Regions from separate parts of the Yersinia massiliensis genome, predicted to be linked through region 1. Evidence: predicted binding sites of a transcription regulator. Region 1 holds the regulator's gene; the other holds the start of a gene.

Region 1 (3,511 bases):
AATAGTGCGCAACTGAGCCACGATAACTTGGGCGTTGCGGCTCAAGACGGCTTCAATTTGACTGTGTTCCACCAATGCTTGTACTTTCTCCGGCTGATTCAGCGCCGCAGTAACATGCTCCTGCAGATCGAGCGCCATCTGAAATAACCCCAACAGCCGTTTTTGCTCTTTCTTCGTCGCATTTTTAATAAGATTAAATTGTTGATAAAGCTGATTAATTTTATCCATTATCTTTTGCTGTCGATCGAGCAGCGGCGGGAGGGCTTTTTCTGGCTCTATATGCTGTGATAAAAAATTATATTTAGCGTCACAATAATCTGCTAGTAAATCATATAGTTGACTTAGAGGCTCGCGAATGGGCTGGTCTTTGCAGAGCCGAAACCACAACCAATTAAAGACGCCGTACCAGAGCGTTCCTACCGCGCACAACAGTGGCGCTTGCCAGATAGGCGCACGGTCCACCATGCTGAGGCTAAAGATGGCGGCAATTAACGCGGCAGGTAATAAGCGGCCATGGAGCGGGCTGATCGCGCCATTAACACCGAGCAGCAGCGCCAGCCCTAACATGATCCACGGCAAGGGAATGTGCCACAGCAGTAATTGCTGCGTCAGGAAGCTGGTCAACGTGAAGAGTGCGCCACCAATAATCAGACGGCGGAAAAAATGCTGATGGGGAGTATCCAGCGCCGCAATATTGCAGCAAGCAGGGATCAGAGCAAACATCAATCCGAGCCGCAGCTCGCCAAGGGCAAACCCGAGGGCGGCGGGAAGACAGAGCACCAATGTTTGGCGTAACGCGTAGTTCACTTCAGGATGATAAATAACCCGTTGCCATTTCATGTCGGCCCCAGAAATTTATGGTTTACAAACCTGCGTGAGAAAACCGGTACCGAGAGTTTCGGCACCGGTTTTGAGGGAATTAACGAGTGCCGTAAACGACAATCGTTTTACCGTGTGCGGAGATCAGGTTTTGATCTTCCAGCATTTTTAGTATCCGCCCCACAGTTTCGCGGGAGCAGCCAACGATTTGACCAATTTCCTGGCGGGTAATTTTAATCTGCATCCCATCGGGGTGGGTCATGGCATCAGGTTGTTTTGCCAGATTAAGCAGTGTTTGTGCAATACGCCCAGTCACATCAAGGAAAGCAAGGTTACCCACTTTCTCGGATGTAATCTGTAAGCGGTTCGCCATTTGCGAAGACAGGCGCATCAAGATATCTGGGTTGACCTGAATCAGCTGACGGAATTTTTTGTAAGAAATTTCAGCCACTTCGCAGGCAGTTTTTGCTCTAACCCAAGCACTACGCTCTTGGCCTTCTTCAAATAATCCAAGTTCACCGATGAAATCCCCTTGGTTTAGATAGGAGAGAATCATCTCTTTACCTTCTTCATCTTTGATAAGCACCGCAACGGAGCCTTTCACGATGTAGTAAAGCGTTTCGGCCTTTTCACCTTGGTGAATCAGCGTACTCTTCGATGGGTATTTGTGAATATGGCAATGAGACAGGAACCATTCGAGAGTCGGGTCTGTTTGTGGCTTGCCGAGAACCATTCGCTGTTATCCTCTGTTGTTATCGCAGCCTAACTAAACAGGGCTCAGAGTTCCCTGTACGGCGTGCTTATAAAATACACTTTCTTTATACCCACCATCTTGACGCCTGTTGGGTATAGCATATTAATTTGCTCAACTGCCGAAAGGTATAGCCAAGATACCTACTGGATAGAAACCTTACACTGAGTATCGATCACTACCCAATTTAATTCTAGAAACAATACTTTCGGTTCTGTTTGTAGCACAGGATGAGGTCAGTGTCTTGTGTTGTATCGCTTCAGCATGATGAACATCGGGTTACATTGCGACTTTATAAATGAAAGGGTAGTCTGGATCAGAAAATTTAACTGGGAGCGAGCGTTATGCAGGCACGTGTGAAGTGGGTTGAGGGGCTGACATTTTTGGGTGAATCAGCGTCAGGGCATCAGGTTTTGATGGATGGTAATGCCGGTGATAAGGCACCCAGCCCGATGGAAATGTTGCTGATGTCAGCAGGTGGTTGTAGCGCGATTGATGTGGTCTCTATTTTGCAAAAGGGGCGTAATGATGTGCGCGATTGTGAGGTCACACTCACCTCTCAGCGCCGTGAAGAAGCGCCGCGTCTGTTTACGCAAATCAATTTGCATTTTATCGTTAGCGGTAAAGGTCTCACCGACAAAATTGTTGAGCGTGCAGTGGAATTATCAGCAGAGAAGTACTGCTCTGTTTCTCTGATGCTAGGTAAAGCAGCGACCATTACCCACAGTTTTGAAATTCGTGACGTCGCTTAAGCGTGTTTTTCGTCCTTGAAGCTGCAGGAGGTTGCATCCGCTCACCCCAATCACTGACTGAGGTCAGTTCATTGGGATAAGTCCGCTTGCCGCCGCCTTGCAGTTCCAATCGCTATGATGCGTAAAACCAAGATGTCTACGTAAAGCGTTAAATGATTTTTTTGCCTTCCAGCAGTTGCTGCACCAACGGGGCCATAATCAGCTCCATTGCTAATCCCATCTTCCCGCCCGGCACCACCAATGTATTGATATTGGAAATAAACGAGCCTTGTAGCATTGCTAACAAGTAGGGGAAATCAATCTGATCCAAGCCACGGAAATGAATAACCACAAAACTTTCATCCAGCGACGGGATGGCTTTCGCGGCAAAAGGGTTTGAGGTATCGACGGTCGGCACGCGCTGGAAGTTAATATGAGTGCGTGAGAACTGCGGCGTAATGTAGTTGATGTAATCCTCCATGGAGCGTACAACGGAATCCATCACCGCTTCACGGGAATGGCCACGTTCACCGGTATCGCGCACCAGTTTTTGAATCCATTCTAGGTTGACGATGGGTACCACCCCTACCAATAAATCGACATGCTTTGCCACATCGTGATGTTCAGTCACGACACCGCCGTGTAGCCCTTCGTAGAACAGCACATCGGTAGGTTCAGGCAAGGGTTCCCAGGGTGTAAATGTGCCGGGAATCTGGTTATAAGGCACCGCTTCATCGTAGGTGTGTAAATATTTACGTGAACGGCCTGTGCCGTGTTTGCCGTATTCCGACACACTCTGCTCTAACTGACCAAAATCATTGGCTTCTGGGCCAAAATAGCTAATATGCCGGCCTTGATCCCGTGCTTTACGGATGGCGGCATCCATTTCAGGGCGGGTATAGCGATGGAAGCTGTCACCTTCGAGTTCTGCCGCGCGGATATTCAACTGCTGGAATATTTTACGAAACGCCAAACTGGTGGTGGTCGTCCCTGCGCCGCTTGAGCCAGTAACGGCTATAACCGGATGTTTAGTTGACATATTAACGGTAACTCCATGGGGTAAGCGCCTCAGTGGCCAAGCGGCATTTGCCAGTATTTTTATCGATAATGGTTATTCTTAGGGCAAATCGTCTGGCTTGTCATCTTGATTTTCATCAAAAATTCTCATCGTCAGGCTATAGGGTTATGAGTGTTCTTCTGCATCCGCGCG
Region 2 (3,511 bases), 690 kb from region 1:
AACTTGATGCAGCAACGCGAGCAATTTCTGCCCTTGCTCAGTCGGACGAGGGGGAACGGTGCGCACTAACAATGGCTGACCGAACAGATTCTCCAACTGCTTGATGCGTTGAGATACCGCCGATTGTGTGATGCAGAGTTTTTGTGCAGCGCGTTCAAAACCGCGTTCACGGATCACCGCGTCCAGCGCTTGTAGCGTACGGTAGTCTGGGCGTTTCATCGGAGTCATCTCTCCAAAAATTTAGTCGATAGGGCACTATGCCACATTTTGGTCATTTTGTTTTGGCTGATGATGAAAGTCCCCGCCACAAATAAACCGATATAACTGTGATCCAGCTAGAAATAACCGCGTCCTATGCCTGTTTTATTGCGGCGTTTTATTCTGCGCATGTTCTATAATGGATTCAGTTTTTCATCTCATAGGCAGTGACTCACCATGACTCAGGACGAACTAAAAAAAGCAGTGGGCTGGGCAGCATTAGATTATGTCAAGCCTGGCACTATCGTTGGCGTAGGGACTGGCTCCACCGCCGCGCACTTTATTGATGCCCTTGGTTCCATCAAAGATAAAATTGAAGGAGCAGTTTCCAGCTCTGATGCCTCTACCGCCAAACTAAAAAGTTACGGTATTCAGGTCTTTGATTGCAACGAAGTGGATGTACTGGATATCTACGTTGATGGCGCTGATGAAATCAACGGCCATATGCAGATGATTAAAGGCGGTGGCGCGGCGCTAACGCGCGAGAAAATTATTGCGGCCATTGCGCGTAAGTTTATTTGCATCGCAGATGCGACCAAACAGGTGGATGTGCTGGGTAAATTCCCATTGCCAGTCGAAGTGATCCCGATGGCGCGTTCTTACGTCGCCCGTGAATTGGTTAAGCTGGGCGGGTTACCTGAATATCGCCAAAATGTGCTGACGGATAACGGTAACGTTATTTTGGATGTCCACAATCTGACGATTTTAGATGCCATTGCCTTAGAGAATAAAATCAATGGTATTGCTGGTGTGGTGACGGTTGGATTATTTGCCAACCGTGGCGCTGATGTCGCTCTGATTGGCACCGCTGATGGTGTTAAAACGATAACGCTCTGATCGGCCAAATCAATCGGCTGGATTATTTTCAGGATAAGGTGCGGCCGCTTTGTCCTGAAAATTTTCACCTTTAATTATCTTTTCTTAAAAACGTTAAATTTGGTGATATATATCACATTTCGTCATTTCAATTTCTTAACCTGCCATTAACCCTCTTGCCGCTAGTTTTTTATTCCATAAATTAACATTCGCAGTGGTTGTTATGCTGAGAGGTAGGCAATCGTTTGTATTGCTGCTCGCGTAATATTTGTTATGTTGACAGGGTGCTGACCGAATTCATTCGATAGCGGCAGCCACATCTGAAGTCTGAAAATAGGGTCGGGGACATGGCAAAAGTATCACTGGAGAAAGACAGAATTAAGTTTCTGTTAGTGGAAGGGGTGCACCAGAGCACAGTTGATAATCTGCGTGCAGCCGGATATAGCAATATTGAATACCATAAAGGTGCCTTAGACACCGAATCACTGAAAGAATCTATTCGTGATGCCCACTTCATCGGAATTCGATCGCGCACGCATCTGTCCGAAGAAGTTTTTGCTGCAGCAGAAAAATTGGTTGCAGTCGGTTGTTTCTGTATCGGTACAAATCAGGTTGATTTAACGGCGGCGACCAAGCGCGGTGTGCCGGTATTCAATGCGCCTTTCTCCAATACCCGTTCGGTTGCCGAAATGGTACTGGGCGAGCTACTGTTGATGTTCCGGGGCATTCCGTCGGCTAACGCCAAAGCGCATCGCGGCGAGTGGAATAAACTGGCTGTCGGTTCCTATGAGGCCCGTGGTAAAAAACTGGGTATCATCGGTTATGGTCATATCGGTACGCAGCTGGGTATTCTGGCTGAAAGTGTTGGTATGAAAGTGTTCTTCTACGATATCGAAAATAAATTGTCGTTAGGGAATGCACAACAGGTTCGCCATCTGTCTGATTTGCTGAACATGAGTGATGTGATTAGTTTGCATGTGCCTGAAAATCACTCCACCAAAAATATGATTGGCCCTGAGCAGTTGGCTCTGATGAAGCCAGGTGCAATGCTGATTAACGCCTCTCGCGGGACTGTTGTTGATATTCCAGCGCTGTGTGAAGTGTTGGCGAGTAATCATTTGGCTGGTGCGGCAATTGACGTATTCCCTGAAGAGCCAGCCACCAATAAAGACCCGTTCAACTCACCATTGTGTGAGTTTGATAACGTCTTATTGACGCCACATATTGGCGGTTCGACTCAAGAAGCGCAGGAAAATATCGGTGATGAAGTCGCCGGCAAACTGGCTAAGTATTCCGATAACGGCTCAACACTGTCTGCGGTTAACTTCCCAGAGGTTTCGCTGCCTGCTCATGGCGATAATACTCGTCGTTTGCTGCATATTCATGAGAACCGTCCTGGCATCCTGACCAGCATTAACAAAATTTTTGCTGAACAGAACGTCAACATTGCTGCGCAGTATCTGCAAACCAGCGCTGAAATCGGCTACGTTGTCATCGACGTTGAAACAGATGATGAAGAAAATGCAGAAAGAGCGTTGCAAGCAATGAAGGCTATCCCAGGGACTATCCGCGCACGCTTACTGTATTAATCTTAGCGGCGAAGATAGTGGCTCATGCCTAATAACCCGATATCGGTTGATATCGGGTTTTTTAATGCCTAAATACGATCTTTTACCATTTCCATACTTTTTCAGGGGTCACTATCTCTGGCAAAGGCACATCCCAATGTTCATTCGGTAAATGCTCGACTTGCTGGCAGTCATGAGCCAACCCAATAGGATAGGGGCCGCCTTGTTGCCAGTGTTGCAGTGTGCGGTCATAAAACCCGCCTCCCATACCTAAACGCTGACCATGGTGGTCAAACGCCACCAATGGCGTTATCACCACATCCAATTGATTGAGCGGTAGAACCTCCCGTACATCGAGCTGCGGTTCAAGGATTTTTAAGCGGTTACGGATGAGTAAACTATCAGGACGATAATGAAGAAAGAGCAGATGACCGGGGCTGAATGGGTGTAGCACCGGCAGGTAAACCTGCTTATTTTGCTGCCACAACAATGCAATGATTGGCGCGGTATTAAGCTCGCCATCAAAAGAAAGAAATATCGCAATGTTGCTGGCTTGCTGAATTTTTTCATGCGCAGCGAAATGATTGGCGGCCGAATGGGCTGCATGCTGTTGCTGTTCGGGGGTTAATCGACGCCGACGCTCACGAATTGCTTGGCGAACACTTTGTCTTTCTAGGGCATGCTGCTCAAAGGCATCTTGTGGATTCAAGGACATGTGATTGACTTAACAGCGAAAAATAGCGTGTGTCAAAACGAACGTGGTAACTGAAACTGACCGTTACCCGATAAGAAAGGGATCTCCGAGATGCCGCTGCTGGCTGTAACCCTTGAACCCATGGTTCAAGGTGAACGCAGCGTCGCAACCTTAA

What was found. Region 1 encodes CRP, which controls carbon source genes, mostly activating them, when cyclic AMP is high. Its sites were predicted from a motif close to ATGTGANNNNNNTCACAT; they were not measured.
Positions count from the first base shown of each region.
Region 2: serA (phosphoglycerate dehydrogenase) is a predicted target of CRP. The motif match lies at 1,196-1,213, and genes of this name have one in related genera.

Region 1 covers NZ_CP028487.1:261,672-265,182, forward strand. The annotation lists gene DA391_RS01070 (YccS/YhfK family putative transporter) at 1-840, opposite strand, end outside; gene crp (cAMP-activated global transcriptional regulator CRP) at 920-1,552, opposite strand; gene DA391_RS01080 (OsmC family protein) at 1,915-2,322, shown strand; gene DA391_RS01085 (phosphoribulokinase) at 2,471-3,340, opposite strand; gene DA391_RS01090 (YheU family protein) at 3,485-3,511, opposite strand, start outside.
Region 2 covers NZ_CP028487.1:955,197-958,707, forward strand. The annotation lists gene DA391_RS04335 (LysR family transcriptional regulator ArgP) at 1-219, opposite strand, end outside; gene rpiA (ribose-5-phosphate isomerase RpiA) at 436-1,095, shown strand; gene serA (phosphoglycerate dehydrogenase) at 1,422-2,663, shown strand; gene DA391_RS04350 (5-formyltetrahydrofolate cyclo-ligase) at 2,746-3,357, opposite strand; RNA gene ssrS (6S RNA) at 3,436-3,511, opposite strand, start outside.